DNA from 3 places in the Anaerostipes sp. 494a genome. Region 1 is predicted to be linked to each of the others. Evidence: predicted binding sites of a transcription regulator. Region 1 holds the regulator's gene; each other region holds the start of a gene.
What was found. The regulator Rex, encoded in region 1, represses fermentation and respiration genes when NADH is low (regulators of the CRP and FNR family bind a similar motif). The targets are predictions, from matches to a motif close to ATTGTTAANTANTTAACAAT.

Region 1 (11,077 bases):
GAGACTGGATGAAGAATTTATATCTATGCATGTGACTCCTAAAAATATAGATGAGTCCATGAGAAGAATCAGCTATACCATTTCTGAAGGAATTAACCAATTACTGCATATTCATGGAAATTATGAATAGAATGAAAATATGGATAAAAAAAGGAAGTTAGTTACAATTTTTTCTCTGATGTGTATCATAATAATTTTTTTTATAAAAGTGTTCGCTCATCAGGAATTTATATCAGAGGTGATAAATGGGTTCTACCATTGTCTTGAAAGGGAAATGTTTCCAGTGCTTTATAAAAAAGAGCAGTCCCTGTATGGAGACGTATTGTCCGAAATTATTGCCATGTATAAGGAAGAGGCTGCACCTGTACTTCAATTTAGTGAAGATTATAAAAAAACATCCGGGCTGGATCTGGTATCAGAAAATTATTATTATTTTGAAGACGATGAGGAAACGGATGGTCACGTAGAGGAGGTTGAGACATCCGGCAAAAAATTTCATATAAAAAATTGGGAAAATTCTCAGTATTTGCGAAAGTACATTTATCAGATTGACAGTACGACAACCGTTACAAATAGTGAGATAAATGGAAAACAATTAATGAATATGGATTTAAGTCTGAAAAAAACCTCGTCTCCTCAGGTCCTTATTTATCATACTCATGGAAGCGAGCAGTATAAAGACAGCAGGCCAGGGAAAAAAAGTGATACAGTAATAGGTGTAGGTGATGCGCTGGCTCAAAATCTAAAAAAGAAAGGTATCAGTGTAATACATGATCGAAGGATTTATGATATGCAAAATGGAAAAGAAGAGCGTTCCAGAGCATATAATTATGCAGCAGTATCTATTGAAAAATATTTAAAAAAATATCCTGAAATACAGGTTATCATTGATCTTCACAGAGATGGAGTGAAAGAAAGCACAAAACTTATTACTACTCAAAATGGCAGAAAAATGGCACAGATTATGTTTTTTAATGGAATTAGCCGTACTGCAAGTAATGGTGATATAAAGTATTTAAAAAATATAAATAAGAAAAAAAATCTTGCATTTAGTTTGCAGCTTCAGGCACAGGCAGCAAGGAAATATCCAGGATTCACGAGAAAAATATATATTAAAGGATATCGATATAATCTGCATTATCGAGGAAGAAGTCTTCTTGTAGAGGTTGGAGCACAAAACAATACAGTAAAGCAGGCAAAAGCATCTATGAGTTTACTTGCTGAATTATTAAATGATGTGTTATACTAAATAAGTTAACGCCATTCACGGCAGGTACGCCGGGGCGTACTTGATTTATTTAGGAGGAACATATGGCTATAGATCAGAGTAAGATTCGAAATTTTTGTATTATTGCACATATAGATCATGGGAAATCGACGTTAGCTGATCGTATTATTCAGATGACGGGAACATTAACCGATCGAGAAATGCAGGAACAGGTTCTGGATAATATGGATCTGGAAAGAGAAAGAGGAATTACAATTAAGTCTCAGGCAGTACGTATTGTATATAAGGCTGATGATGGAGAAGAATATATCTTTAATCTTATTGATACTCCGGGACATGTTGATTTTAACTATGAAGTATCTCGAAGCCTTGCAGCATGTGAAGGTGCTATTTTAGTTGTTGATGCGGCGCAGGGAATAGAGGCACAGACACTGGCAAATGTTTATCTGGCATTGGACCATGATCTGGAGATTATGCCTGTTATCAATAAAATAGATTTACCAAGTGCAGATCCAGAGAGAGTTAAAGCTGAAATTGAAGATGTTATTGGAATTGATGCCGAAGATGCTCCATTGGTATCAGCGAAAAGCGGGCTGAATGTGGAGCAGGTTCTTGAACAGATTGTAACAAAAATTCCAGCTCCAAAAGGAGATTCAAAGGGACCTTTGCAGGGATTGATTTTTGATAGTATTTATGATGCATACAAAGGGGTTATTATTTTCACACGAATTAAGGAAGGGACAATTAAAGCAGGAACCAAGATGAAAATGATGGCCACAGGTGCATCTGCAGAAGTTGTAGAAGTAGGTACCTTTGGTGCAGGACAGTTTATTCCATGTGATGAGTTAACAGCAGGAATGGTAGGGTATGTGACGGCAAGTCTTAAAGATGTACAGGGAACCAGAGTGGGTGATACCATTACTGACTTGAATGATCCATGTGCAGAGCCGTTGCCTGGATACAAAAAGGTCAATCCAATGGTTTACTGTGGATTATATCCAACAGATGGAGCAAAATATCCGGATTTAAGAGATGCATTGGAAAAGCTTCAGTTAAATGATGCTGCACTTCAGTTTGAACCGGAAACTTCCATTGCACTTGGATTTGGATTCCGATGTGGATTTTTAGGATTACTACATCTGGAAATCATTCAGGAACGTCTGGAGAGAGAATATAATCTGGATCTGGTGACTACAGCACCAGGTGTTATTTACCGTGTATATAAGACAGATGGAACGATGATTGAATTGACTAATCCATCCAATCTGCCGGATCCATCAGAGATTGATCATATGGAGGAACCGATTGTTACGGCTGAAATCATGGTGACTTCTGAGTTTGTTGGTGCCATTATGGGACTTTGCCAGGAACGAAGAGGTGTATATCTTGGAATGGAATATATGGAAGAAACGAGAGCGCTTCTTCGATATGAACTGCCTTTAAATGAGATTATTTATGATTTCTTTGATGCTTTAAAATCACGTTCCAGAGGATATGCCTCTCTGGATTATGAAATGAAGGGTTATGAAACAGCCAGACTGGTGAAATTGGATATTCTCATAAATAAAGAAGAAGTGGATGCTTTATCTTTTATTGTTCACGAAGATACTGCTTATGAACGTGGAAGAAAGATGTGTTCAAAATTAAAAGAAGAAATACCAAGACATTTATTTGAAATACCTATTCAGGCAGCTATTGGAAGCAAAATTATTGCCCGTGAAACGGTGAAGGCAATGAGAAAAGACGTTCTTGCAAAATGTTATGGAGGAGATATTTCAAGAAAAAGAAAGCTGTTGGAAAAACAGAAGAAAGGAAAGAAGAGAATGCGTCAGGTTGGAAGTGTAGAAATTCCACAGGAAGCATTTATGAGTGTGTTAAAACTGGATGAAGACTAAAGAATTGGAATTATATGTTCATATTCCTTTTTGTATACAAAAATGCAATTATTGTGATTTTTGTTCTTTTCAGGCATCAGAAACTACAGTCAAGTTATATATGGAAAAGCTTTATCAGGAACTGGAACAATGGGGCAATCATTTGGACGGCGACAGAAAGATTTCTACAATTTTTATTGGAGGAGGGACCCCATCTTCCATTGATGCAGTTTATATTCAGAAATTGTGTCAGATTATCAGACAATCCTTTTCTGTCATGGAAAATGCAGAAGTTACCATAGAAGCTAATCCAGGAACGGTAGATGCTGAAAAATTAAGAATGTATTATGATGCGGGAATTAGTAGAATCAGTTTTGGACTTCAAAGTACAAGGCAGGAAGAACTTTCTTATCTTGGAAGAATTCATACTTATGAGGAGTTTCTTGAAAGCTATTATGATGCACGAAAAGCCGGGTTTGAGAATATTAATGTAGATCTGATGAGTGCAATTCCAAAACAAACGATAAAATCTTATGAGGAAACACTTAGAAATGTAGCAGAATTGAAGCCTGAGCATATTTCTGCATATAGTCTGATCATTGAAGAGGGAACAAGGTTTGCACAAGATGAATCTATTGGATTATATTTGCCGTCAGAAGAAGACGAAGTTTCCATGTACAAGATGACTGGAGAAATTCTTGTAGAGTATGGTTATGAAAAGTATGAGATATCTAACTATGCCAAGCCGGGCTATGAGTGTATACATAATCTGGGTTACTGGTCACAGATTCCTTATCTGGGAGTAGGACTTAATGCAGCTTCATATCTGGATGAAAAACGTTTTGAAAATTCTTTTTCTATGAATGAATATCTGGCAACCGATTATTTTCCAAAAGTGTTTGAAGAAACCAAACCCTTAACCTTGGAAGCACAAATAGAAGAATTTATGTTTTTGGGGCTTCGTAAAACCAAAGGGGTATCAAGAACAGAATTTAGGCAAAAATTCCATCAGCCTATGAATTATTTTTATAGGAATGTAATAGAGAAAGCCATAGGCTGCGGATGGATGAAAGAAAAGGATGATATGTTATCATTGACGGAAAAAGGAATTCTTATCAGCAATCAGGTATTGTGTGAATTCCTGTTATAGGTCTAATAATTTTTTTAGATTGATTTTCCCCCAGCCCTGATGGTGTCTGGGGGTTTTTAATTGGTCGCAATTGTTTTTTAATTTTAGTTTTGCGTCTTTATTGGTGTAATATGGATATTTTTCGATTAAAAGTGCCATTGCACCGGAAACCACAGGGGTTGCCATTGAAGTACCGCTTTTTATAGTGTAGTGGTTGTTGATACTGCAGGAATAAATATTTGTTCCTGGTGCTACAACATCAGGTTTCATAACACAAGAACGAGTTGGTCCTCTTCCGGAATAGTGACTGGAAAAACGGTAATTACCTATGATTTTCATAAAGTCATCGCTGGAACCAACGGTGATGATTTTTCTGCTGTTTCCGGGAATAGAGATACTCTGAGGACCTGGACCGTGATTGCCTCCGGCAATACAAACGATAAGACCATCATCCCATAATTGATCCACATAGCGAAGAATCTCTCTGGAAGATTCATCTTCGTTGGTTTGCGCAGTGCCTATGGAGATGTTTACGATTCGAATATCATAACTCTGATAGTTTGTATGAATCCAATCCAGACCGCGGATAAAAGCGGATGGAATACCATTTCCAAAAGAATTTAAAACTTTTAATGAGATAATGTGTGATTTCGGAGCAATCCCAAGAATATCATTGCCATAAGGACAGGAAGAAGCTGCTATTCCGGTAATATGAGTACCATGTCCATTGTCGTCATAGTATTTGGTTTTATGATTAACAAAGTCAATAAATGCAGCAATACGATGATCAGCTGGAGCAAAGTCTTTATGGGGAAAAAGACCGGTATCCAGAAAAGCAATACCGATTCCTTTTCCCATAAGACCCTGTTTATGAGCAAGATCTGCATGAATTTGTTCTGAGATGGATTGTAACATAGATTTCTCCCTACTGTTATATTATAGAATACGTACAGCAGAGAAAAAGGATACATCAGATGTGGGGTGAGAAAATTAATTAAAACCGATAAATTTTCTCGCGGCTTTGTATATACCAATGGTTGTTTTTCTTCCGCCTCTTCCTGGAAGATTTACTGCATAGCCAACAATGCTGTGGCGAATTTTACGATAAAGAGATTTATCTTTATCATATAGATATTTCCATAATTCTTTCTTCATCTGAATATGCTCCGGCTTGCCTGATTTCAAGGCAATAATAGAAGAAATACACATGATGATAGACAGATAATGCCGCATATAACGGGCAAGAGGTTTGGTGGTGATGTTGAAACCAGCCATATAATCAATCATGATTTTTGTAACTAAAAACTGCTGATCGATTCTCTTAATCATATTTATTTCGTTTACAGACTGATCATCTCGACCGATAAAATAGCGGTAGAAATTTACATCCAGATAATACATGTTTTTTACATATGGAAGTGGTTTATATACATAAATGTTGTCAACATAAAATGTATGTTCTGGAAGTTTTAGCTGGCATTCCCGAAGCAGTGCTGTACGATAAATAACAGAATGCATAAGAATATACTGTCCAATAGGAAATCGTTTTACATCATTCCAGCAGAATACTTTATTGTGAGGAATGGCATGACGATAATGGATAACAGTTTTTTTTCTGGCACCCTGTTTTTCGTAAACATAGTTTGCAAGAAGCATGTCAAGAACAGTTCCTTTTTCATAGAAACTAGATAAAGTATCCATGATTTTGTCATAGGCTGCCTGATTAACCCAGTCATCGCTGTCTACAACTTTTAAGTATATGCCGGTGGCATTGGCAATTCCGGCATTGACTGCGCCGCCGTGTCCTTTATTCTCCTGGTGGATGGCACGGCAAATAGTAGGATATTTTCTCTGATATTCATCTGCAATTGCTGCAGTATGATCAGAAGAACCATCATTAACGATTAAAATTTCAACATTTTCGCCACCTGGTAAAAGTGTGTCAATGCAGTGACGCATATATTCCTGAGAGTTATAGCAAGGTACTACAAAGGATAATAATTTCATGATAACCTCCATATAATTATTATGATTTCTCTAATTATACCCCTTTTTACAAAATTAGCAAAGGGTTTCCCATTCTTCATACAATTCTTCCAGAGAATCAGTAATAGAAGCCTGCTCATTACCGAGCTCCATTAGTTTTGCAACATCTGTAGCAATTTCTGGCAGTGCCATTTGTTCTTCAATCTCAGACTGGCGTTCTTCTAGCTGTGTGATTTGTTCTTCGACTTTTTTTAGGCGATTTTCCTTTTTCCGCTGTTTTGCCTGAAGTTCTTTCTGCTGCTGCCAGTCAAGCTTGGATTCCGTGATTTCTTCTGCCGGGTTATTATCTGCAGTAATAATGGCTTCTTTTTCTTTTTGTTTTAAATAATCCTGATAATTACCAGTATAAGATGTCAATCCGCTATCAGAAATTTCAAGAATACGGGTAGATGTTTTGTTAATAAAATAGCGATCATGAGAAACGTAAAAAATTGTTCCTGTATAAGCGTTCATGGCAGATTCCAATATTTCTTTTGAATGGATATCCAAATGGTTTGTAGGCTCGTCCAGAATCAGAAAATTGGCATGAGAAAGCATTAGTTTTGCCAGAGATACACGCCCTTTTTCTCCTCCGCTTAAAGAAGATATCGGTCGAAAAACATCTTCTCCATAAAACAGAAATGCTGCCAGAGTATTTCGTATTTTTGTATTTGTAAGGTCTGGATATGAGTCGGATATTTCATCAAAAATTGTTTTTGAATCGTCCAGGTTATCTTGAGCCTGGTCATAATATCCGATAGATACACCAGCCCCAAGCTGAATCAGACCACTGTTTTTACTGATCTTTTTACATATGATTTTCAATAATGTTGTTTTTCCAGTACCATTTGGTCCGATCAGAGCAACACGTTCACCTCTAAAAATATTACAGCTGATATGATCAAACAGAGGCTTTGAGCCGAATGATTTTTTCACATCTTTTAATGTCAGAACATCATTACCGCTGATTACTTCAGGTTCAATGATAAGACGCATATCAGAATTATATTCCATTGGTTTCTCAAGAATTTCCATCTTATTTAAGGCTTTTTCGCGACTTTCAGCACGTCGAATGGATTTTTCGCGATTAAATTGCTTTAGTTTTTTGATAACTTCCTGCTGGTGTTTAATTTCCTGCTGCTGATTTTCATATTCCTTTTGGCGGATAGCTTTGATCTGATCTCGTTTTTGAATAAATTGAGAATAATTTCCATCAAAAAGCATAGATTTTCCCAGTTCGATTTCCATAACTTTGTTGACAATCTTGTCAAGAAAATAGCGGTCATGGGATACGATAATCACCGCTCCGTTATAATGGGACAGGTAATTTTCCAGCCATCGAATGGATTCTACATCCAGATGATTGGTAGGCTCGTCCAGTAATAAAACATCAGGATTTTTCAATAGAAGTTTTCCGAGGGCTACACGTGTCATTTGCCCTCCTGATAATGTACTGATCTGTTTCTGGAAATCTTCTTCACAAAATCCAAGTCCTTTTAAAATCCCGGTAATTTCACTTTTGTATGCAAATCCATTTAACTGTTCAAAACGATGGGTGGCATTGGTATATTGTTTCATTTTCTGCTCAAGTTCTTCACCACTTAAATGTTGCATTTCGTGTTCGCATGTTCGCATTTCATGGTCCAGTTCAATTATTTCCTGCTTTACGGAAAGCAGTTCATCAAAGATTGTATGGTGAAAGCTATGATTCTGATGCTGTGCCAGATATCCTAGAGATGTATCTTTTTTCATGGATACTTCTCCGTCATCTGCACTTATTTCTCCAACGAGAATTTTTAATAATGTGGATTTTCCTGCACCGTTATATCCGATAATCGCCAGTCGGTCATTTTCATTTAAGTGGAATGAAATATTCTGTAAAACAGGTTTTTCGACAAATGTTTTACAAATATTCTGGCATGATAAAATCATAAGTCAATAACTCCTTCTATTATATAAAATATTATTTTCAATGAAGACACTAGAATTCAGAATATCATATTTTCATATAAAATGGAATAATTTTCATTTGGAAACTAATGAGAAAGATTGACAGTTATTAGACAATCTTATATAATTAAAATAGAAATAAAGTTTGGAGGAAATAAAATGGGAAATACAAATAAAAATATTTCATCAGCTGTAATAAAACGTCTTCCAAGATATTTCCGATATCTTGGTGCATTAAAGGCAAAAAATATTACCAGAATTTCTTCTAAGGAACTGAGTGAACGTATGATGGTAACAGCATCTCAGATACGCCAGGATTTAAATAATTTTGGAGGATTTGGACAACAGGGCTACGGATATAATGTGGAAAATCTGTACACCGAAATTGGAAAAATTTTAGGGCTGGATAAGAGAAATGATATGATCATTGTCGGAGCAGGAAACCTGGGACAGGCCCTTGCGAATTATCAGTCATTCAATGAAGATTATGGATACAAAGTAATGGCGTTATTTGATGTCAATCCAAAACTGATAGGTATTTCTGTTCGTGGAGTTAAAGTGCTGGATATTGATGATATGGAAGATTATATCAAACACCATAATATCAAGATTGCAGCATTGACACTTCCAAAAGACCAGGCTCCAAGTATAGCTAAAAAGATGGTTGAATGGGGTATTCGAGGATTTTGGAACTTCGCTCCAGTGGATTTGCATCTTCCGGAAAATGTTACAGTAGAAAATGTACATCTTGCTGAAAGTTTAATGACATTGACTTACAATATACATAATCGGGAAGAGAATGGAGAGTAAGAAAGATGATTGTCGGGATAGGAACAGATCTGGTAGAAATCAGCAGGATTCAGAAAATGATCTCAAGGCATAAAACTCTGAATCGAATATTTACGACAAATGAATTATCCGATGCAAATAATAATGCTACGACTTTAGCTGGTAATTTTGCTGTAAAGGAAGCCGTTTCCAAAGTATTTGGGACCGGCTTTTTCGGTGTAGAAGCAAATGAGATAGAAGTACTTAGAGATCATAAAGGTAAACCATATGTAAAATTGTATGGACAGGCAGAAAAAATGGCGGAAAATCTTAAAATTGAAAAAATTCATATTTCCATTACAAATACAGGGAAATATACACAGGCATTTGCGATAGGAGAGTGCTTATGAAATATGTTTTGACAAATAAAGAAATGCAGGATATTGATAGAAAAACTATTGATCAAATAGGAATTCCGGGCTTAGTGTTAATGGAGAGAGCTTCAGAGGCTGTGGCAAATGTGGTGAAAGAATATGCGAAAAAAGAAAGTCGTATTTTGATAATTGCAGGTACAGGAAATAATGGAGGAGATGCACTGGCTGCGGCAAGGATTCTCCTTGAACAGAAATATAGGATAGATTTTACTATTGTTGGAAATGTAGAAAAGGCTTCAAAAGATTTAAAACTGCAACTTTCAATTTTAGAAAATCTAGGATTTTATCCTGTTGATGATGTGAAATATGAAAAATATGATTTTTTGGTTGAAGGAATCTTTGGTGTGGGTCTATCAAGAGAAGTAGGAGGCATTTTCAAAGAGGTAATTCAACAGATTAATCAGTCTGGAAAGAAAGTTATTTCCATTGATATTCCTTCTGGAATCAGCGGAGACAGCGGGAAAGTTCTTGGCTGTGCAGTGAATGCTGATGTAACAGTGACATTTGGAGGATTAAAAAGAGGTCATTTGCTGTATCCGGGCAAAGATTATTGTGGTATTACAAAACTGGTATCTATTGGATTTCATGATCAGACCATACAAGAATATGCAAGTGCCTTTACATTTGCGGATGAAAGGAATATAATGCCGCCGAGGGCCAATGATTCCAATAAAGGAACTTATGGTAAAATCCTTATGATAACAGGTAATGAAACCATGTCAGGAGCAGCGGCTTTTGCAGGAGAAGCTGCTTTAAGAATGGGAGCCGGACTGGTAAAGATTCTTTCTGACGAATCAAACCGAGGAATATTACAAACAAGGCTGCCAGAGTGCCTTTTTGGAACAAGAAACCAGCTGAAAGAATCTTTGGAATGGTGTGACTGTATTTTGTTTGGACCGGGAATCGGGGTATCAGAACAGACCAGAGATATGCTACAGTATATAATGGAGCATGGGAAAAAGCCATTGATCATCGATGCAGATGGGTTGAATACTATCAGCAGGTATCAAATGGATGTACAATATGAATACGGTCTTATTTTGACACCTCATCTTATGGAAGGTGCCAGACTGTTGTCAAAGCCGCTGGAAGAAATAAAAAAAGATATCTGTCAGGCAGCAGAGGACATTGCCCGAAAGTACCATGGAACGGCTGTGTTAAAAGATGCAGCAACAGTAGTGACAGAAAAATCTCATTTGCTATATATCAATCAAAGTGGAAATCATGGAATGGCAACAGGCGGAAGCGGAGATGTTCTGGCTGGAATGATTGCCGGGCTTCTTGGTTCTGGAATGTCTTCCTATGAGGCAGCCATAAAGGGTGTGTATCTTCATGGACTTGCAGGAAATGCCGCAAGAGATGAAAAGGGTCCATATAGCATGATAGCGTCAGATATTTTAAAACACATAAAAGATGTAACAGGAGGAGAATATGAATCAGTATTACCGGGTGCATGCAGTTATCGATCTGGATGCAATCTGCAATAATATAAACGAAGTAAAAAGAGTAATAGGACCAGATGTAAAAGTTATGCCAGTTATTAAAGCTGACGGATATGGACATGGAGCAGTGCCTATTGCAAAAGCCTTAAATGAAATTGGTGTAGATGCATTTGCAGTTGCCATCATTGAAGAAGGAATTACTCTTAGAAATCATGGAATTAAACAGC
Region 2 (11,077 bases), 1.7 Mb from region 1:
CATATCGGCATCCAGGTATTCATAAATATTGCAGTTGTAACCAATACGATTCCACCAACAGGAATACCTCTTCCATTTATCAGTTATGGTGGTACTTCTATAATGGTTATTATGATCGAGATGGGAATCGTTTTGTCAGTTTCCAAAAGAATAAGGCTTTAGAAGGGATTACATAAATGGAAGAAAAAGAAGAACGAGAAGAAAATAAAGTCATTAAGATAAATGATCATAAAAAACAAAAGATAATTCCTCACATTTCAGTAAAAAAATTTCTGTTAGGAATAGGTATTCTTTTGATATGTTCTATCATGATCATTTGGGCTACATGTACCACCAAAACCATAAAAATAAGCGGGAACAGTCATTATACGGATAAAGAAGTTGAACAGGCTGTTAAGAAAAATGGATATATTGATAATTCTGTAGCATATCTCATAAAAAGCAGGATATTTCAACCCAAATTGCTTCCGTTTATTGAATCTTTTCAGGTGGAATTAGAAAAGCCTGATATTATAAGAATTCATGTAAAGGAAAGAAAAAGGGCAGGTTGCCTTGCATATAATGGTAAATATGTGTATTTTGATAAAAATGGATATGCTTTGGAAAGCTATGAAAAAAAATATGGAGATGTCCCTCTGGTTACAGGATTACAATTTAAAAAACTTGTTATGCAGGAAAAAATCCCGGTAAAAAAGCAGGAAATATTCGCTTATATTCTTGAATTGACAATGTCAATAGATAAATATAACCTCCCGGTTCAGGAGATATATATCAAAGATGATGGAAATGCCCTGCTAATGAGTGGTAATCTTACCATAGATTTATATGATAAAGAAAATATTGATATAAAGATACCGGAGTTGTCTGGTATTTTGAAAAAACTGAAAGGAAAAAGTGGAACCATTAATATGAGATATTTTGATGAATATCAGAAGATTACGATTTTTAAACCAAAAAAGGTTGAAAAAAACAAGTAAAAACGGTATCATAAAAATAGTCTATAAAATTATAAAGGGTTGTCATAAAGACATGAAGGAGGAGCAACGTGGTTGAAATTATGCCTAGTGTAGAGAGTACACAAGCGAGAATTTTAGTGATAGGTGTCGGGGGAGCAGGAAATAATGCAGTAAACCGTATGGTAGATGAAAATGTCCAGGGTGTAGAACTCGTAGGCGTTAATACAGATAGACAGGCTTTATCTTTATGTAAAGCTTCAACAAAGATACAGATTGGTGAAAAACTTACTAAAGGACTTGGAGCAGGAGCTAAGCCGGAGATCGGTGAAGCGGCAGTAGAAGAAAATAGAGAAGAAATTACAGAACTGGTAACAGGAGCAGATATGGTGTTTGTAACCTGTGGAATGGGTGGAGGAACCGGTACAGGAGCAGCACCTATAATTGCTGAGATTGCCAAAGGTCTTGGAATATTAACAGTTGGTGTTGTAACAAAACCGTTTACTTTTGAGGGAAAACCTCGTATGAATAATGCCATGTCAGGAATTGCACGCCTTCGCGATCAGGTTGATACTATGATTGTAATTCCAAATGATAAGCTGTTGCAGATTTGTGATAAGAAAACAACAATTCCGGATGCCTTGAAGAAAGCAGATGAAGTACTGCAGCAGGGAGTTCAGGGAATTACAGATATGATTTATAATCCAGGACTTATCAATGTGGACTTTGCGGATATTCAGACTGTTATGCGTGATAAAGGTATTGCTCATATCGGTATGGGTGTTGCTGATGAGGAACTGGAAGCTATTAAGACAGCTATGGAAAGTCCATTACTGGAAACTACAGTTTCAGGAGCAACAGACGTTATTGTAAACTTTGCCGGAGCTGTTGGTATGCTGGAAGCACAGCAGGCAGTAGAATACTTAAAGGATGCTGCAGGACAAGAAGTCAATGTTATCTTCGGTACAGTCAATGCGGATTTCGGAGATCAGATCAGTGCAACTATTATTGCAACTGGAATCAAATCAGCAGAAGAGCAGGCAAGAATCAGAACTGGTTTTACCACCAGACCGGCACCGGCATTTTCAGGACAGCAGATTCACAATGGAAAGGTTGAGACGGAAGAGACTTCAGCAGCATATACCACTGAAGCTTCAGCAACAGCAATGGAAGATAATGATTCCAAAATTGTGATACCAGAGTTTTTATTAAAGAGCAGAAGAAAATAAAATTAATTATGAGTAATGAAAAAAGTATCAGGAAGTCTGTAGAGCAGATTTCCTGGTACTTTTTTCTTTCATGCTGATAGCGGACTTGTCCGCTTTGTTCAGGAGATTTTCATGAACAATAAATAATACCTAAAACAATCTGAATTGAGAAAAGTAAATAAAAAAACTTACGACACAGAACATCTGAACCGGACATAAGTCCGGGAAGCAGTTCAAGTCGTAAGTTCTTTTTTACTTATAGTCTCCGCGGCTAAATTCTAAATGATATCCAACACTTTCCATTCTTCTGCCTAGACAGCCAACACATTCAGCGGCTTCTTCTCCAGTACAGATTTTATTATCATACAGAGAATAATCTTTTCTTACAGCTACAGGAGATAGATTTGGCATAACTACATTGGCACCTGCTAAAATACCCTTTTCCCTTCCTTTTGGATCAATGGTTCCAAGAGCCGTGGTAGAAGGAAGAAGCAGATGATGATTCATCAGCCGTAGAATACTGATTAAAAATGTAGTAAGTTCTACAGTCCCAGATGGAAAATCTTTGAATTTTGTATCATGATGTGGTACAAATGGACCGATTCCAACCATTTGGGGATCTAATTTTTTGATAAATAATAAATCATCTGCCAGGTTCTCCAGTGTCTGATACGGTGCTCCCACCATAAAACCAGTTCCCACATGGAATCCGATTTCCTTTAAATTCCAGAGACATTGTTTTCTGTATTCCAAAGACATGCTGTCTGGATGAAGCATGTGATAATGTTTGGAATCGGCGGTTTCATGACGCAGAAGATAGCGGTTAGCTCCAGCTTTGAATAATTTTTCATAGCTTTCTTTTGAACGTTCTCCCAGAGAAAGAGTAATGGCACAGTCGGGATACTTTTTTCGGATTTCCGCAACAATTGGGACCATTTTATCATCGTTAAAATAAGGATCTTCTCCACCTTGCAGTACAAAGCTGCGATAACCAAGCTGATATCCATTATTACAGGCAGATAAAATCTGATCTTCTGTCAGACGATATCGATGAGCATTATGGTTCCCACCTCGGATGCCACAATAGTAACAGTTGTTCTTACAATAATTTGTAAATTCAATAAGCCCTCTGGGGAAAACACCGGTTCCATATATTTTTTGCGCTTCTTTTCTAGCAAGTTCTGCAATATAAGAAGCATTTTCTTCATTGCGGTTTTCAAGAAGAAAAATAAGTTCTTCTCGAGAAAGAGTTTGTTGTTTATATAGTGTATCAATGATTGTCAGGGTGTTCATAATCATACTCCTCCGATAGATTTTATAAGAAAGATAATCTCTTTTGCAAATATAACATATTAAACAATAAAAGGAAACAATAATAAAAAGAATTGTCTATTTTTTAGTACAAAACATAAGAAAAATTGAATCCTTTCATGGGTTGTGATAAAATAACACAGTTATTGAGAATTCAGGCAGCATTGTCTGCTTTTTATTAGGAAAGAAGGATATCATGAAGCGAGAAGATGTAAGAAATATTGCGATTATTGCCCATGTAGACCATGGAAAAACAACATTAGTCGATGAATTACTGAAACAAAGCGGTACTTTTCGTGAAAATCAGGAAGTTGCCGAAAGAGTTATGGATTCAAATGACATAGAAAAAGAGAGAGGAATTACAATACTTTCTAAGAATACAGGTGTTATGTATAATGGAATTAAAATTAACATTGTAGATACACCAGGACATGCAGATTTCGGAGGAGAAGTTGAACGTGTTTTAAAAATGGTTGATGGTGTTGTCCTTGTGGTAGATGCATTTGAAGGCCCAATGCCACAGACAAAATTTGTTTTGAAGAAAGCACTGGAACTGGATTTATCTTTGATTGTATGTATCAATAAAGTTGACCGTCCGGAAGCCAGACCGGAAGAAGTAGTGGATGAAACACTGGAACTTCTGATGGAACTTGATGCAGGAGATAAACAGCTGGATTGTCCATTTGTCTATGCATCAGCAAAAGCAGGATTTGCAGTAAAAGATATGGATGATGAGAAAAAGGATATGAAACCTTTATTTGAAACCATAGTAAATCATATTGAAGCACCAGAAGGTGATCCGGAAAAACCACTTCAGGTACTGATTAGTACGATTGATTATAATGAATATGTGGGGCGTATTGGAATTGGAAAAGTAGATAATGGATCAATTGCTGTTAATAAAGAATGTGTTGTAGTAAATGCTCATGATCCGGAAAAAAAGGAAAAAGTCAGAATTACGAAGTTATATGAATTTGAAGGACTTGATAAAGTAGATATAAAAGAAGCAAATATCGGTTCTATTGTTGCGATTTCAGGTATATCAGATCTTTCTATTGGAGATACCATCTGTGATACGGAAGGTGCTCAGGCAATTCCATTCCAGAAAATTTCTGAACCGACCATTTCCATGCAGTTTATGGTAAATGATAGTCCATTGGCAGGTCAGGAAGGTAAATACGTAACCTCCAGACACCTTCGGGATCGTCTTTTTAGAGAGTTAAATACGGATGTCAGTCTTCGTGTAGAAGAAACAGAAGATAGAGACAGCTTTAAAGTATCCGGACGAGGAGAATTGCATTTATCTGTTCTGATTGAAAATATGCGTCGTGAAGGATATGAATTTGCTGTAAGCAAAGCAGAAGTTCTTTATCATACAGATGAAAAGGGTAAAAAACTGGAACCAATGGAAATTGCTATCGTAGATGTTCCGGAGGAATTTGCAGGAGCTGTTATTGAAAAGTTAAGTCAGAGAAAAGGCGAACTTCAAAATATGTCCATGGCAAATGGAGGCTATTCCAGATTGGAATTCTCTATTCCTTCCAGAGGTTTGATTGGATATAGAGGGGAATTTATGACAGATACCAAAGGAAATGGTATCCTGAATACCTTATTTGATGGATATGGACCATATAAGGGGGATATTCAGTATAGAAAACAGGGTTCACTTATCGCCTATGAAGCAGGTGAAACAATTACTTACGGTCTGTTTAATGCTCAGGAAAGAGGAACATTATTTGTAGGTCCTGGAGAAAAGGTATATGGTGGAATGATTGTTGGACAGACAGGTAAAACGGAAGATATCGAAATTAATGTCTGCCGAACAAAAAAACTGACCAATACTCGTGCATCTGGTTCAGATGATGCATTAAAATTGTCACCACCTAAAATTTTGAGTCTGGAGCAGGCTTTAGAATTTATTGATACTGATGAACTGCTGGAAATTACACCCGAAAATATTCGTATCCGAAAAAAAATTCTTGATCCGACTTTGAGAAAAAGAGCAAAATTTTCATAGAGCGGCAATGGAATGTCGAAAAACGTTGGAAAACTTTGTCGATGGATTTTTCTTCTATTTGTGATTCATTTGGAATACTCTTTAAAGTATACAAATTGACACAAGAAGGGAGAAAAAGGATGACAGAACAGGGAACCAATCATAATCAAGTGGAGGTGGCAGGAAGAATTCATTCATCTTTTGAATACAGCCACGAGATTTTTGGAGAAGGATTTTATACCGTCAGACTTTTAGTAAACAGATTAAGTGAAGCAACTGACGAGATACCATTATTAATTTCTGAACGTTTAATCGATGTTACAAAAGATTATCGAGGGATGCTGGTGAAAGCATGTGGACAATTTAGATCCTATAACAAACATGAGGAAAATAGAAATCATCTGATTTTATCTGTGTTTGTTCGCGATATTGAATTTCTGGATTCGATGGAAAATGTAAAACCAAATCAGATTACGCTGGATGGATTTATCTGTAAACAGCCAGTATATCGGATGACACCTTTAGGAAGGGAAATCTGTGATATACTTCTTGCCGTAAACCGGTCTTATGGTAAATCAGATTACATACCATGTATCTGCTGGGGCAGAAATGCAAGATTTGCAGGGAACCTGGAAATTGGTTCTAGAATTCAACTAATTGGCAGAATTCAAAGTCGAGAATATCAGAAACGAATAAGCGAAAATGAAACAATAAAACGTATTGCATATGAAGTTTCTGTAAATAAATTGGAAATTCATGAAAAGGATGTAGAATAAATTGGATTTATTGTAGTAAAAATGATATAATAAATCAATATTACAAAAGGAAGATTCTTTGAGGTGAAAAGATGAAAGGACGAGTGGAAGCATACTATGGTTCAGGAAAGGGAAAAACATCCTGTGCTATAGGTCATTGTGTAAAAGCGGCAGGTCAGGATAAGCAGGTTATTATCGTGCAGTTCCTTAAAGGAAAAGATACAGAGGAAATCAGCTTTATCAGAAGATTAGAACCGGAAGTTCAGCTTTTCAGATTTGAAAAGTATGAAAAACAGTACATGAATCTTAGTGAAGAGGAGAAGAAAGATCAGGACCATTATATTTTTAATGGGCTGAAGTATGCTCAGAAGGTTATTGATACAAGGCAGTGTGATGTTCTTGTACTTGATGAGGTACTTGGGCTTTTGGATCTGGAGCTTATTAAGCCGGAAAATCTCATTGAGCTTCTGGAAAACAGGGATGAGGAGCTTGAGGTTATTATGACAGGAAGAAGTTTGCCAGAAGAACTCATAGATTATGTTGATGCAGCCTATTGTATTAATACAGTAAAAGAATCTTAAAAAATAAATAATGTATGTCGTTAGATATATTTCTACATAAGATGATAGGAGGAAAAGAATATGTCAATATTTACAGGTGCTGGTGTTGCATTAATTACACCTTTTAAAGAAGATTTATCAGTTGATTACGATCAGCTTGAAAAGTTTATCGATTTTCAGATTGATAATGGAACAGATAGTATCATTATCTGTGGTACTACAGGAGAAGCTTCTACCATGAGCCACGATGAACAGATTGAAGTAATCGGAGCTTGCGTTTCTCATGTAAATAAACGTGTTCCTGTTATTGCAGGTGCCGGTGCAAATTGTACCGAAGAAGCATTATCTCTTGGAAAGAGAGCACAGGGGGTTGGTGCTGATGCACTGTTGGTTGTAACTCCATATTATAACAAAGCAACACAGGGTGGTCTGGAAGAGTACTATACAACAATTGCCGGTGCAGTTGATGTTCCGATCATTATGTACAATGTTCCGGGAAGAACAGGAACTAATATTCAGCCTAAGACAGCTGTAAAGATTGCAAGGACAGCTGAAAATATTGTTGCTATCAAAGAAGCCAGCGGAGACCTGTCACAGGTTGCTACTGTTGCATATGAAAGCCAGGGAGATTTGGATATTTATTCCGGAAATGATGACCAGGTTCTTCCGGTATTATCTCTAGGAGGAAAAGGTGTTATTTCTGTACTTTCCAATGTGGCACCAAGAGAAACTCATGATATGGTCATGAAGTTCCTGGAAGGGGATGTTGAAGGAAGTAAAGATATTCAGTTAAAATATCTTGAAGTTATTCATAAATTATTCTGTGAAGTAAATCCGATTCCTGTAAAACGTGCAGTGGCTGAGATGGGATATTGTCGTGATATTTTAAGACGTCCATTGACAGAAATGGAAGAAGCAAATGCAGAACTTTTAATAAAGGCAATGAAAGAAACAGGTATTCTTTAAGGAGAAACAGAAGATGACAAAAATTATGATGCATGGCTGCAATGGAGTCATGGGACAGGTAATTAGTAAGATTATTGAAGAAACAGATGATGCTGTAATGGCAGCAGGAGTGGATTGTCAGGATGATGGACATAATGACTATCCGGTATTTACCAATCTTGCAGATTGTAATGTTGATATTGATGCTATCATTGATTTTTCAGCAGCACCAGCAGTGGATGCTCTTGTTGATTATGCAGTGGAAAAGCAGATTCCATTGGTTCTTTGTACAACAGGATTAAGTGATGAACAGCTGGAAAAAGTAAAAGAAGCAAGTACTAAAGTTGCTATTTTACGTTCTGCCAATATGTCACTGGGAATTAACACATTGGTTAAGTTATTAAAATCCATGACAAAACTCCTTGCAGATGCAGGATTTGATATTGATATTGTTGAAAAACATCATCGTAGAAAGCTGGATGCTCCATCAGGTACAGCGTTAGCTCTTGCAGAAGCAGTAAATGAACCGTTGGACAATGAATATGAATTCGTCTATGATCGCAGCCAGAGAAGAGAGCAGCGACCAAAGAAAGAAATCGGTATTTCTGCAGTACGTGGAGGAACCATTGTAGGTGAACATGAAATCATCTTTGCAGGACAGGATGAAGTGATTGAATTAAAGCATACAGCTTATTCCAGAGCTATTTTTGGAAAAGGTGCAGTAAGCGCGGCACTTTATCTGGCAGGGAAACCGGCTGGTATGTATGACATGAGCGATGTTATCGGATAAAATGAAGATGACATAAGTTATTAAGAGAAACCGGATGTTTTGTTTCATCCGGTTTCTTTTTGTTATAATGAATGTTATAATTATAACAAAGGTTAGAACATTTATGATGGAGGTGTATTATGGCACAGATTATCGGTAGTCCAACTCGTTATATTCAGGGAAAAGGAGAATTAAAGAATCTTTGTGAATATGCAAAGAATTTTGGAGAAAGTCTGTTTGTATTGACTAGTGCTTCAGGAAGAAAAAGAGTAGAACCTTCTATCAATGAAGGAAAAGGCGATACAGAGATCACATATGATGTGTTCAATGGAGAATGCTGTATGACAGAAATCAATCGTCTGATTGAAGTAGTAAAAGGTGTGGGAAGTGATATCATTGTTGGTATTGGTGGAGGAAAAATCCATGATACTGCTAAAGCAGTAGCTTATTATATGCACAAACCGGTGATTATCGTTCCAACTATTGCTTCTACGGATGCTCCATGTAGTGCTTTATCTGTTATTTATTCAGATGAAGGGGTATTTGAGAAATATTTATTCCTGCCATCCAGTCCAAATATGGTTTTGGTTGATACAGGTATTGTCAGCAAAGCCCCTGCAAGGCTATTGATTTCCGGTATGGGAGATGCACTAGCAACTTATTTTGAAGCAAGAGCATGTAAACGATCCGATGCTTCCAACTGTGTTGGCGGAAAATGTACTCTGGCTGCAATGAATCTGGCAGAATTGTGCTACAATACATTGATAGATAGCGGTATTCAGGCAATGACAGCAGTAAAAGAAGGAATTTGTACAAAAGCGGTAGAGAATATTATTGAAGCAAATACATATTTATCTGGAATTGGATTCGAAAGTGGAGGTTTGGCTGGTGCACATGCAATTCATAATGGATTGACGGCAATACCGGAAACTCATAAACTCTATCATGGAGAAAAAGTTGCATTTGGCACTCTGGTACAGCTGGTGCTGGAAGATGCAGGGGAAGATGAAATTATGGAAGTCATTGATTTCTGTACAGAAACCGGCCTTCCGATTACCTTAAAAGAACTTGGAATTACAGAAGTAAAACCAGAGCAAATTATGGAAGTGGCAGAACTTTCCTGCGCAGAAGATGATACTATGGGAAATATGCCATTTGAAGTAACACCGGATGATGTATATGCGGCAATCATGGGAGCAGATGCATTGGGAAGATATTATACTGAATAAAAAGAGATTTTCTAAAAACAATAATACAAATGATAATGAAGATTCAAACAAAAAATAACGTTATTGTCAGACTGTAGACAAAGGGGGGTGTTGCAAGATGCAACGCCCCTTAGAATTTACAAGGAAGTTCCACTCGACTAGCGCTTATCTCTCGCAGATGGCTCGGATCCGCTGAGTCTCGGGAACGGCTTTCTCACTAAATTCATTCATCGCCGAAGGCTCGAATTCATTAAGTGTTCAATGCAGAGTATTCTAGGGTAATACTATGATTATGCGGAAAAAGAACCCACGCAGGAACAATCTGCACAAGCGAAGCGCGGAAGCCGTTCCTAGTGGGTTCTTTTGGAGTTACTCTACTGTTACAGATTTTGCCAGGTTTCTTGGCTGGTCTACGTCGTATCCTCTGAATACAGTTACATGGTATGCCAGTAACTGTAATGCTACGGTTACGCCGAAGGTTCCGAATTTATCGTCTACTTCTGGTACCTGAATCAGGTCATCATATAATCCTTCATACTTGGTCATGTCTTTATCTGTTACCATAATTACATGTGCTCCGCGGGCTTTTGTTTCTTCAACGTTTGCCATCAGTTTAGATAAAACATGATCCTGTGTTGCGATGGCGATGATTGGTACGCCTTCTGTTACAAGAGAAATGGTTCCATGTTTTAATTCTCCGGCGTTGTATGCTTCGGAGTTTACATATGAGATTTCTTTTAATTTTAATGAACCTTCACTTGCAATACCATAGTCTAAGCCTCTTCCAAGATAGAATGCAGAGAAAGTATCTTTGATTTTTTCTGCAATGGACTTAATATAATCATCCATTTTCAGGACTTCCTCAACGGTATTAATGGCTTCTTCAAAATGTTTACAGTATTCCTGCATTTCTTCTTCTGTCATCATATTGTTGATTTCAGCCAGTTTCAGAGCAATCAGATACATACCTGCACATTGTACAGAGAATGCCTTTGTACTTGCAACGGCAATTTCAGGGCCTGCATGTGTATAAAGTACATAATCACTTTCACGGGCAATGCTTGATCCTTTTACATTTACGATAGAAATTGTTTTTGCTCCACGTTCATTTGCCAGACGAAGTGCTGCAAGAGAGTCAGCAGTTTCTCCGGATTGGGTTACAACGATAACTAAAGTATGTTCATCTAAGATTGGATTCATGTAACGGAATTCGGAAGATAATTCTACAGTTACAGGAATACGAAGCATAGATTCAATCAATGTTCTTCCAATCAGACCAGAGTGCATTGCAGTTCCGCAGGCTGTTACAATAATACGGTTAATTCCTTTGAAAATATCATCGGAAATGCCATCTGCAGTAAAATCTGCATGA
Region 3 (11,077 bases), 1.1 Mb from region 1:
GGTAATAAAAGGAACCGAATTCATAGTTCAGGAAACCAGGCACATGAGAACAAACTCATAGTGTTAAACATAGATTGTTAGAAAAAGGAGAGATGACTTATGATGATGCCTAGTATTTTTGGAGGAAACTTATTTAATGACTGGATGGATTTTTCATTTCCTGATTTTGACGAGAAACTTTATGGTAAAAAGACTGCAGCTGTTATGAAAACAGATGTTAAAGAAAAAGACCATGGTTATGAAGTATCTATTGATCTGCCAGGATTCAAAAAAGATGAAGTAAAAGCAGAATTGAAAGATGGATATCTGACAATTTATGCAGCAAAAAATGTAAACAATGATGAGAAAGACAAAGACGGCAAATATATCAGACGTGAACGTTACAGTGGTAATATGAGCAGAAGCTTTTATGTAGGTGAAGAAGTTACGGAAAATGATATTCATGCCAAATTTGAAAATGGTATTCTGATGCTGGATATTCCAAAGAAAGAAGAAACAAAGAAGGCGGAAGAAAAACGATATGTAACTATTGAAGGATAATAACAAATTAAAAATGGTATTTCCCCGGGATGATTCCCGGGGATACTTTTATCTTTTATTACAGGAAACCAAACTGTCAAGGTATATAGGGGGTGGTAACATTGGCAGCAAAGAGAGATTGTTATGATATTCTGGGAATCAGTAAAAATGCGGATGATGCACAGATCAAAAGGGCTTATCGAAAACTTGCGAAAAAGTACCATCCGGATATGAATCCCGGCAATTCTCAGGCAGAACAGAAGTTTAAGGAAGTAACAGAAGCTTATGAGGTTTTAAGTGATCCGAAGAAGAAAAAGTTATACGATCAGTATGGATATGCAGCTTTTGATGGAACAGGCGAAGGAGAGAATCCTTTTAATGGAAATCAGGGAAATTATAGAGAATATCATTTTGAAAGTGGAGACATGGATGATATTTTCGGGGATATTTTTGGAGGAATGTTCGGGAATAAGAAAAAAGCTTCACAAGGATATAGAGGATACGGATTTCATGATGGGTTTGGCGGACAACATTTTCAGCAAAAAGGCTCTGATGCAGAAGCAGAAATATCCATCAGCTTTGATGAAGCGGTTTCAGGTTGTACAAAGACCATACATCTCCAGTCTTCTAATGGAGGTGTTCAGTCTCTTCAGGTTCGGATTCCAGCTGGTATAGATACAGGAAAGAGTATCCGGCTTCGTGGAAAAGGCAATTCGGGCCTTGGCGGTGGCGAGCCTGGGGATCTGTTGCTGAAAGTAACCGTGGGAACCAAACCAGGATATGAGAGAAAGGGAATGGATGTATATACAACAGTCAGCATTCCTTTCACCACAGCAGTATTTGGAGGAGAGGCTGTGGTAGAAACACTCTATGGAAATGTTGTTTGTAAAATCAGGGAAGGAACCCAGTCTGGAACGAAAATCAGACTTCGTGGAAAAGGTATTGTATCTATGAAGAATTCCTCTGTTCGCGGGGATCAGTATGTAACAGTACAGATTCAGGTTCCTACAAATTTAAGCCCGGAAGAGAAACAGAAACTTATAGAATATGACCATATTGTAAAACGAAAAAACAGAAAGCATGCAGTATAAAAAGAGTTAAAAAATCTAAGGATAAATACTACGAAAATAAGCAAATTTGTGTTATAATAAATATGTTAAAAAAATGACAAACAATGGCGGACTGGTAGAAAAAATAAGGAAATGAGGGAAAAGATAATGCTCGCAGACGCAAATTTGTTAAAAATTAAACATGCTGTACTTTATGAAGTTGCCAAACTTGCTTTTGAAGGTACACTGGAAGAGAACAGAGATAATATTGCCATGGAATTAATTCCTGGTCCAACACCACAATTTAGGTGTTGTATTTACAAAGAACGAGAGATTATTCGTCAGAGAGTTCGTTTAGCAGAAGGAAAAGCTCCAGGAGTGAAAGATGATGGAAATGTCATTCAGGTTATTTCATCTGCATGTGCAGACTGTCCGATTTCCAGTTATGTTGTTACGGAAAACTGTCAGAATTGTATCGGAAAAGCATGTATCAACGCATGTAAGTTTAGTGCTATTGAGAGCGGAAGAAAACGTTCACATATTGATCCATCAAAATGTAAAGAATGTGGACAGTGCGCTAAAGCATGTCCGTATAATGCTATTGCATATCTGCAAAGACCTTGTAAATTCAGCTGTCCGGTAGATGCCATTACATATGATGAACATGGTATTTCCATAATTAATGAAGAGAAATGTATCCGTTGCGGACAATGTATTCATAGCTGTCCGTTTGGTGCTATTGGTTCTAAAACATTCATTGTAGATGTAGTTGAAGCACTGAAGTCAGACAAAAAGGTTTATGCAATGGTTGCACCTGCTACAGAAGGACAGTTTGGCGAAAAAATTACAATGAGCAGCTGGAAGAATGCAATGAAAGAAGTAGGATTTGATGGATTCTTCGAAGTAGGGCTTGGCGGTGATATGACAGCAGCCTATGAATCTGAAGAATGGGCGGAAGCATATAAAGAAGGTAAGAAGATGACAACCTCCTGCTGTCCTGCTTTTGTTAATATGATTCATAAGCATTTTCCAGAATTAAAAGATCAGATTTCCACAACAGTTTCTCCGATGTGTGCAGTATCAAGACTGATCAAAGCAAAGGATCCTGATGCAGTAACTGTATTTATTGGGCCATGTCTTGGAAAGAAATCTGAAGTTGTAGATCAGAAGATTGAAGGAAATGCAGATTATGTATTAACCTACAGTGAAATTCGTGCCATTATGAAGGCAAAAGAAGTTGTTTTAAAACCGGCAGAAAATGATTATCAGGAATCTTCTGTTTATGGTAAAAAGTTTGCGACTTCTGGAGGAGTTACAGAAGCTGTAATTCAGAGTCTGAAAGAATCTGAAGAGGAGATTGATGCAAAGGTTTGTAAGGCAAACGGAGCAGCAGAATGTAAGAAGGCATTGTTGTTCCTGAAAGCTGGAAGATTACCGGAAGACTTTATTGAAGGTATGGTATGCGAAGGTGGATGTGTCAATGGACCAAGTTCATTTAACAAGCCAAATGTCAGCAAAAAGAGCAGAAATGCATTATTGAGTCAGGCAGATAAAAGAGAAATTCATGAAAATCTGAAGAATTATGATATGGATTCATTCTCTATGCATCGTGAATAAAATTTTATAGACGAATATCCTGCAGATAAATTTCTGCAGGATATTTTTATTACATAGGAAATTCCTTTGAATTTCCTATGTAATAAAAAATGTTCCGCGCGGATGTGCAAAAGAAAACAATTATTGACAAAATAAAGAAAAACACTTATAGTGTATATACACGAAAAGTAATAAGAGGTATATATGACACAAGTTAAAAGAAAAAAAAGCAGTTGTTATTGTATTAATTTAAGACAGGCAGCAAAGGTCATCTCAAACTTATATGATGATGCACTGAAATCGGTTGGGATTTCTGTGACCCAGTATTCATTATTGAGCAGTCTTGGGCATATGGAAAACTGTAATGTTAGTGATTTAGCGAAATATGTAGGACTGGAAAGGACAACTTTAGTGCGTACATTAAAACCTTTGACAGCAAAAGGCTTGGTGGTGGACGTATCAGAACCGGGAGAGCGGGATCGAAGATTGCGTCTTACCAATCAGGGAAAAACTGTTATTCGGAAAGCAAAAGAGTTGTGGAGTGAATCACAAAGGGAAATAGAACGTCGTATAGGGAAAGAGGATGCAGCGAAATTAGAAGAAATATTACTTCGACTTTTGGAGCAATAATTATATATAATCTATCAGCGGAAAATCCCGCAAAGCGGGATTTTTTTCTTAAAGAAATATGTGTATATACACGAAAAAGGAGGAAGCGATGAAAAAAGCAGTTATTTTTGACATGGATGGAGTAATCTCTGATTCTGAATATATAAATATTTTGGCAAAGCATAAATTATTGCAGAGCTTGGGAATCGAAGTTGATTGGCATTATCATGATCAATTTCTTGGAACGACTTATGAATTTATGTGGGAAAAGATGAAAGAAGAATTTCATTTACCAGAAGATGTCTCCTATTATGTTGAGACAGCAGAAAAGAAAAGCCAGATTCAGAAATTTTTTTAAAGGCAGCATCAATGCTTAAGGAAAAGCCAGAAGCTTTAAAACAGGATTTAACTCTGGCAGATCTTGTTGTATCGGATTTTGATACATTGACAATAGAGCAATTAATGGAAGATTAAAAGGAGGAAAAGTGTTATGATTTATAAAGAAAAACAAATGGAAGAACAGGCGGTTTTGCAAACAGCAGCCAGAATGTGTGCAGCGGCGAGAACAGCTCCAAAAACCAAAGGAATTGATGATATTCAGACGATGGTTCTTACTGGAGAAGATAAAGACCGGTTAGCGGACGAAATGGAAAAAATCGGGCAACGGGATTTTGGAGAAAAGGCAGAGGACTGGTATATAAGAGATGCACGCAATGTAAAAGCGGCAGATGCCATTATATTAATCGGAGTAAAACGTACATATCGAGGAGTACAGAAATGCGGATTCTGTGGATTTAAAGATTGCGGTGAGTGTAGAGCTAAAAATGGAAGATGTGCATTCCAGTTTGTAGATCTGGGAATTGCACTTTCGTCTGCGGTGGCAGTGGCGGCGGATGCAAGAGTAGACAATCGAATTATGTTTTCAGCAGGAAAGGCAGCAATGGAAATGTTTGACACATCAGATGATGTAATATGGCAGGGAATCCCGATCAGTGTGTCTGGAAAAAATGTTTTCTTTGACCGGAAGAAAAAATAAAAAACTGGAGCAAATTACATAAACAAAGAGGAAAGGTGTGAAAAATGAAAAATTACATTGATTTGCATATGCATAGTATATATAGTGATGATGGAGAATATATGCCGTCCAGACTGGTAGAAATGTGTGCAGAGAAGGGAATTCAGATTATGGCAATTGCTGATCATAATAAGGTCGATGCAATTACTGAAGCGAAACAAAGAGCGAAAGAATTGGGAATTCAGTACATTCCGGCGATTGAAATTGATTGTACATATCAGGATATTAATCTGCATGTAGTTGGATATGGAATTAATGATAAAGCTCCAGAATTTACAGTTTTGGGTGAATCTGTTCTAAACCAGGAGCTGGAACTTTCCATGAAAAAAATTGAATTAACAAAGCAGCTTGGTTTTCAGGTATCCAAAGAAGAATTAGATCAGTTATCTGACAATGGGGTGTATACAGGAGAGATGTTTGGAGAAATAATTTTAGCAAAAGAGGAATATGAGAAACATCCATTATTAACACCATATCGAAAAGGCGGAGATAGAAGTGACAATCCATATGTAAATTTCTACTGGGATTTTTATGCACAAGGGAAACCATGCTATACGAAAGTAATTTATCCATCTCTTGCGGAAATAGTAGATTTGATACACAGAAACGGAGGGAAAGCAGTACTGGCACATCCGGGAGAAAATTTAAAAGGAAGATTTGAAATTTTTGATGAAATGATGGAGGCTGTAAAATTCGATGGAGTTGAGGCATTCAGTAACTATCATGATGCGGAAACAGTGGATTATTTTTATAAAAAAGGGCAGGAGTATGGAATCATGACAACTTGTGGAAGTGACTTTCATGGAAAAACCAAACCTGCAATTCAACTGGGTGAATCTCATTGTCAATATGATCAGAAATTTATAGAAAAAGCATTAGGAGAAAATGGTCTAATTTAATTGGAGCTTTTGTAATCGAATGATAGAAAGATATGCTTATAATATTCAGAGGGATGATGATTATTGAAAAATGGTATAGATTGTGTTAGGATTATACATGGGAATGAAGTACTCCCTTAGTATTTATACTTAAACCGCTTATTAGAGCTGATGACTTCTGCAATTATAATACGCAGAAGCTATCGGCTTTTTCTGCGTAAAAAGGAGATTTTTTTATGTTATTAAGTGTTGCATTAATTTTAAGTTTAGGCATGATTTTAGGATGGTTATGCCAGAAATGTAAATTACCTAGTTTGTTGGGAATGCTGATTACAGGTATTATATTGGGACCATATGTTTTGAATCTGATTGATCCCAGCATACTTTCCATCTCATCTGAACTTCGTAAAATAGCATTGATAATTATATTGACCAGGGCGGGATTAAACCTTGATATTTCCGGACTAAAAAAAATAGGGAGACCAGCAGTTCTTATGTGTTTTGTTCCTGCAAGTTTTGAGTTGCTAGGAATTATTCTATTAGCACCAAAAATATTGGGAATTAGTGTGTTGGAGTCTGCAATTTTAGGTTCTGTTTTGGCTGCTGTTTCTCCAGCAGTAGTAGTTCCACGTATGGTCAAATTAATAGAGGAAGAATATGGAACAAAAAAAGGCATTCCGCAGTTGATTTTAGCTGGAGCTTCTGTTGATGATGTATATGTAATTGTGTTGTTTACAACATTTATAGGTATCATACAAGGAAAAGGAATATCTGTAATAAGTTTCATAAATATTCCAATATCTATAACACTTGGAGTACTAATTGGAGTGGGACTTGGATATATCCTGTCAAAATATTTTGAAAAGGTGCATATAAGAGATACAACGAAAGTATTACTCATTCTTTCTGTTTCATTTATGCTGGTAACAGCAGAAGATACATTAAATACAAACATTACATTTGCAGCGTTGATAGCTATTATGTTTATAGGTGTTGCAATACAAAAATTTCGTGAGCCTGTTGCAAAAAGATTATCCGCAAAATACAATAAATTATGGGTTGCAGCAGAGATATTTCTGTTTGTTTTAGTTGGGGCAACAGTAAATATAGGATATCTTAAAAATGTGGGAAGTAATGCATTGATTGTTATTGCAGGAGCATTGGTCCTTAGGATGGCAGGTGTATTCGTGTGTCTGTTAGGAACAAAACTAAATTGGAAAGAGAGAATGTTTACAATGCTGGCATATACACCCAAAGCAACTGTTCAAGCTGCAATCGGAGGTATTCCGCTTAGTATAGGACTTTCATGCGGAGATATGGTTTTAACAGTTGCTGTTCTTGTCATTGTGTTAACAGCACCATTAGGGGCATTTGCAATAGATTTTAGTTACAAAAAGTTATTAGAATAAACAAGAAGGATGGTTCCATCAGAAAATTTAATAGTTCAAATAATGCAAATTCTGATATAATATTTTCTGAAAGAAGAATCACAGGAAAGGAAGGGCGGTTTCAATGGATGCGTCAGAGAAGATGAAATATAAACTGGCAGAAGCAATGAAAGAGTTGTTAGATCATTATCCGGTAGAAAAGATTACAGTAACACAGATTGTAGATCAGTGTGGAGTGACACGCCCTACATTTTACCGCCATTTTAAGGATAAGTACGATTTGGTAAACTGGCATTTTGATAAACTTGTTCAGAAATCTTTTCAGGAAATGGGGGGAAGTCTGAATCTGAGGGAAGGTTTAAGAAAAAAATTTGAGTTTATTAAACGTGAAGGAAAATTTTTTCCGGCAGCATTTACCTGTGATAGTCAAAATTGTTTGAAAGAATATGATTATGAATGGTTTTATCAGTTTTATCGGGGTATGGTTCATGAGAAAGGTGTGAAGGATATTCCAGATGATATAGAATTTCTGCTGAGGATGTATTGTCGCGGATCTGTACATATGACTGCTGAATGGGCGACCACAGGGATGAAGGTTCCTCCGGAAGAGATGGCAGATCGTTTAATGGCAGCTTTACCTCCAATGTTATATGATTTACTTGAGAATAGCAGATAGGAAATGTTGAAATGTTACACTTTTTTCGAAGTGTAACATTTTTTACATTCTAAGGAAAATGTAACTTGTATTAAAATTTGTACAATATTAAAATGAAGATAGTTAAAAAAATATCAATATAAAAGGAGCGTGTATTATGGTAAATCGTATTATTTTAAACGAAACATCTTATCATGGAGCGGGAGCAATTAAAGAAATTGCAACAGAAGCAAAAGCAAGAGGATTTAAAAAAGCTTTTGTTTGTTCTGATCCGGATCTTGTAAAATTTGGTGTTACAAAAAAGGTGACAGATGTTTTAGATGAAGCTGGATTAGACTATGAAATTTATTCTGAGATTAAACCAAATCCAACTATTGAAAATGTACAGAATGGTGTTGCAGCATTTAAGAAAGCCCAGGCTGATTATCTGGTAGCTATCGGTGGAGGATCTTCCATGGATACTGCCAAAGCTGTTGGTATTATTATTAACAATCCGGAATTTGAAGATGTGAGAAGTCTGGAAGGCGTTGCACCTACAAAAAAACCTAGCGTACCAATCATTGCAGTACCAACAACTGCAGGAACAGCAGCTGAAGTAACTATCAATTATGTTATTACAGACGTTGAGAAAAAACGTAAATTTGTGTGTGTAGACCCTCATGATATTCCTGTTATTGCAATTATTGATCCGGATATGATGTCTTCTATGCCAAAAGGATTAACAGCAGCAACCGGAATGGATGCATTGACACATGCAATTGAAGGATTCACAACAAAAGGTGCATGGGAAATGACAGATATGTTCCACTTAAAAGCAATCGAAATCATCTCCAATAGTTTAAGAGGTGCTGTAGATAATACTCCAGAAGGAAGAGAAGGAATGGCTCTTGGACAGTATATTGCAGGAATGGGATTCTCAAACGTAGGTCTTGGAATCGTACATTCTATGGCACATGCATTAGGAGCAGTTTATGATACACCACATGGTGTAGGAAACGCAATTCTCCTTCCGACAATTATGGAATTTAATGCTGATGCAACAGGTGATAAATATAAATATATTGCTAAAGCAATGGGTGTTGAAGGGGTAGAAGATATGACTCAGGAAGAATACAGAAAAGCAGCTGTAGATGCTGTAAAACAGCTGTCTGCTGATGTAGGAATTCCTGCTGATCTGAAAGAAATCGTAAAAGAAGAGGATATCCAGTTCCTGGCTGAGTCTGCTGTTGCAGATGCATGTGCACCTGGAAATCCAAAGGATGCTTCGCTGGAAGATATTATTGCACTCTATAAATCTTTATTATAATTTAAAATATTTTTAAATCAAAGGTTCCTTATGTGATTTATATGTAAGGAGCCTTTTTCTATACAAAAAAAATATAAGGAAAATGAGATTTTCCTGTACTTCAATTTGTATATTATATATAAAGAAAAACAGGAGGAAAAGAATGAAAAGAAGAATGAAAAAACGATTGCTTGGTATGATGTCCTTTTTTGTGGCTGTCTGCCTTTGTTTTTCTGTAACAGGGCTGCCAATAGTATCAGTGAAGGCTGAAATTCTAGAACCAGAATACGATGGATTTGAGTATGAAGAATATACAGAGTACATTGCTCTTACAAAATACATAGGGAATGATAAGAATGTTATTGTACCAGATGAAATTTATGGAAAAAGAGTAACAAGTGTTAAGGAAGGAGCTTTTAGTGGAAATGCTACGGTGGAAAGTATTGTTTTTCCAGATAATATAAAGCGGATTGGAAGAATAGAAGACTGTAGTGAGTTAAAAAGGGTTGTAATTCCGGAAAATTATGATTATCTGGCAGAAAGATTGTACATTGAAGACTGTCCGAAGCTGGAAGAAGTGAATCATTTTTTTGAAAAAGAGGGAGACAATATCATTTACAAAATACCGTCCAAAGAATTTACTGGAAAGGTTGATTTTTCAGGATGTTCCAGAATTAATATTGTAGAAATGCCAGAGAATATGCAGGAGATTCCAGATCAGGCATTGTATACCTGGAATAATGTAAAGGAGGTCAGGCTGCCGGATACGGTTACAAAAATAGGAAAAGAAGCCTTTGCATATTGTTCAAATCTGGAAAAAATAAATCTGCCGGATGGATTAGCTTTTATTGAAGGGAAGGCTTTTTCTAATTGTCGAAAACTGACAGAGATTCTGCTTCCAGAAAGTTTAAGAGATATAAAAGTCGATGGGTTTGAAGGAACAGGGATTACATCTGCAGAGATTCCATCAGAATGTCAGTTGGGAGAAGGAGTTTTTTCTGCGTGTTCTAATTTAAAAGATATCACGATTCGTGGAAAAGATATTACGATCACACCTTATATGTTAAGAGGATGTGGTAACTTAGAGAATATAAATTTTCCAGATGGAATGGAAAAGATTACAATTGGAGATTTTGCATTTGATTATGATGAAAAATTGAAGACGATCGATGGAGTGTTAAATCAAAACGGAGATCAGGCACAGCTAATAATATCTTCTAAAATAAAATCAATGGGAAGATCTGTATTTAATCATTGTACACAGATTAAACAAGTAAAATTCCAGGAGGATATTAAAGAAATACCAGAAGGGGCATTAGGTGGAGTACAGGAAATTCATTCTGTGCAGATACCCGAGGGAGTAAAAAAAATAGGAGATAGAGTTTTTTCCAACTGTTCGGGATTAGAAACTGTGGAAATACCAAAGTCCGTTACTTTTATTGGTAATCAGGCTTTTTATGGATGTGCAATCAAAGAAATCAAGCTGCCAGAGCAATTGGAATCTATAGGAAATGGAGCTTTTTCTTTTTGCAAAAGATTAAAAAATATATATGTTCCAGGAAATATTAAAACAATCGGAATGAGTATTTTTTCATACTGTGACAATCTGGAGACGGCAGTTATTGATTGTAAGCTTAGAAGTGGTATGTTTTCAGGTTGTGGAAGACTAAAAAAAGTAACTTTGAATCCCGATATAGAGAATGAGATACCATATAATACATTTGTCAATGATTCCGGGCTGGAGGTAATTGAAAATGCAGATACGATTACTGCAATTGGAGAATATGCATTGTATGGATGCAAAAACCTTAGGCAGATGGGAAGCTGGATTGTACAAAATGAGACTTCAAAAGTATTAAATATATCAGATAGAGTGAGAGAGATTGGAGAAAAGGCATTTTCTCATACAGGAATTACAAAGGTGAATTTTGGAGGAAAGAGAACTTCATTACAAAATATATATTTGACAGATGTGGATACTCTGGATGAAATTACAATGACATCTTCGATTACTGTACTTGAA

Region 2: a site for Rex is predicted at 8,589-8,608, ahead of BHF70_RS11105 (glycerol dehydrogenase). Genes of this name have one in related genera too.
Region 3: a site for Rex is predicted at 7,889-7,908, ahead of fucO (lactaldehyde reductase). Genes of this name have one in related genera too.

The regions. Positions count from the first base shown of each region.
Region 1 covers NZ_MJIF01000001.1:532,862-543,938, reverse strand. The annotation lists gene gpr (GPR endopeptidase) at 1-130, shown strand, start outside; gene spoIIP (stage II sporulation protein P) at 275-1,249, shown strand; gene lepA (translation elongation factor 4) at 1,312-3,123, shown strand; gene hemW (radical SAM family heme chaperone HemW) at 3,113-4,252, shown strand; gene BHF70_RS02835 (S8 family peptidase) at 4,247-5,146, opposite strand; gene BHF70_RS02830 (glycosyltransferase family 2 protein) at 5,222-6,238, opposite strand; gene BHF70_RS02825 (ABC-F family ATP-binding cassette domain-containing protein) at 6,293-8,188, opposite strand; gene BHF70_RS02820 (redox-sensing transcriptional repressor Rex) at 8,366-9,016, shown strand; gene acpS (holo-ACP synthase) at 9,022-9,384, shown strand; gene BHF70_RS02810 (bifunctional ADP-dependent NAD(P)H-hydrate dehydratase/NAD(P)H-hydrate epimerase) at 9,381-10,895, shown strand; gene alr (alanine racemase) at 10,840-11,077, shown strand, end outside.
Region 2 covers NZ_MJIF01000001.1:2,196,351-2,207,427, forward strand. The annotation lists gene BHF70_RS11060 (FtsW/RodA/SpoVE family cell cycle protein) at 1-162, shown strand, start outside; gene BHF70_RS11065 (cell division protein FtsQ/DivIB) at 177-977, shown strand; gene ftsZ (cell division protein FtsZ) at 1,046-2,182, shown strand; gene hydE ([FeFe] hydrogenase H-cluster radical SAM maturase HydE) at 2,414-3,454, opposite strand; gene typA (translational GTPase TypA) at 3,669-5,489, shown strand; gene BHF70_RS11085 (single-stranded DNA-binding protein) at 5,609-6,244, shown strand; gene BHF70_RS11090 (cob(I)yrinic acid a,c-diamide adenosyltransferase) at 6,316-6,804, shown strand; gene dapA (4-hydroxy-tetrahydrodipicolinate synthase) at 6,865-7,749, shown strand; gene dapB (4-hydroxy-tetrahydrodipicolinate reductase) at 7,763-8,518, shown strand; gene BHF70_RS11105 (glycerol dehydrogenase) at 8,638-9,726, shown strand; gene glmS (glutamine--fructose-6-phosphate transaminase (isomerizing)) at 10,075-11,077, opposite strand, start outside.
Region 3 covers NZ_MJIF01000001.1:1,649,529-1,660,605, forward strand. The annotation lists gene BHF70_RS08315 (Hsp20/alpha crystallin family protein) at 100-540, shown strand; gene BHF70_RS08320 (DnaJ C-terminal domain-containing protein) at 642-1,610, shown strand; gene BHF70_RS08325 (4Fe-4S dicluster domain-containing protein) at 1,737-3,185, shown strand; gene BHF70_RS08330 (MarR family winged helix-turn-helix transcriptional regulator) at 3,369-3,794, shown strand; gene BHF70_RS08335 (HAD hydrolase-like protein) at 3,883-4,131, shown strand; gene BHF70_RS08340 (ferredoxin domain-containing protein) at 4,264-4,809, shown strand; gene BHF70_RS08345 (PHP domain-containing protein) at 4,854-5,747, shown strand; fluoride riboswitch at 5,838-5,914, shown strand; gene BHF70_RS08350 (cation:proton antiporter) at 5,963-7,135, shown strand; gene BHF70_RS08355 (TetR/AcrR family transcriptional regulator C-terminal domain-containing protein) at 7,239-7,790, shown strand; gene fucO (lactaldehyde reductase) at 7,927-9,075, shown strand; gene BHF70_RS08365 (leucine-rich repeat protein) at 9,218-11,077, shown strand, end outside.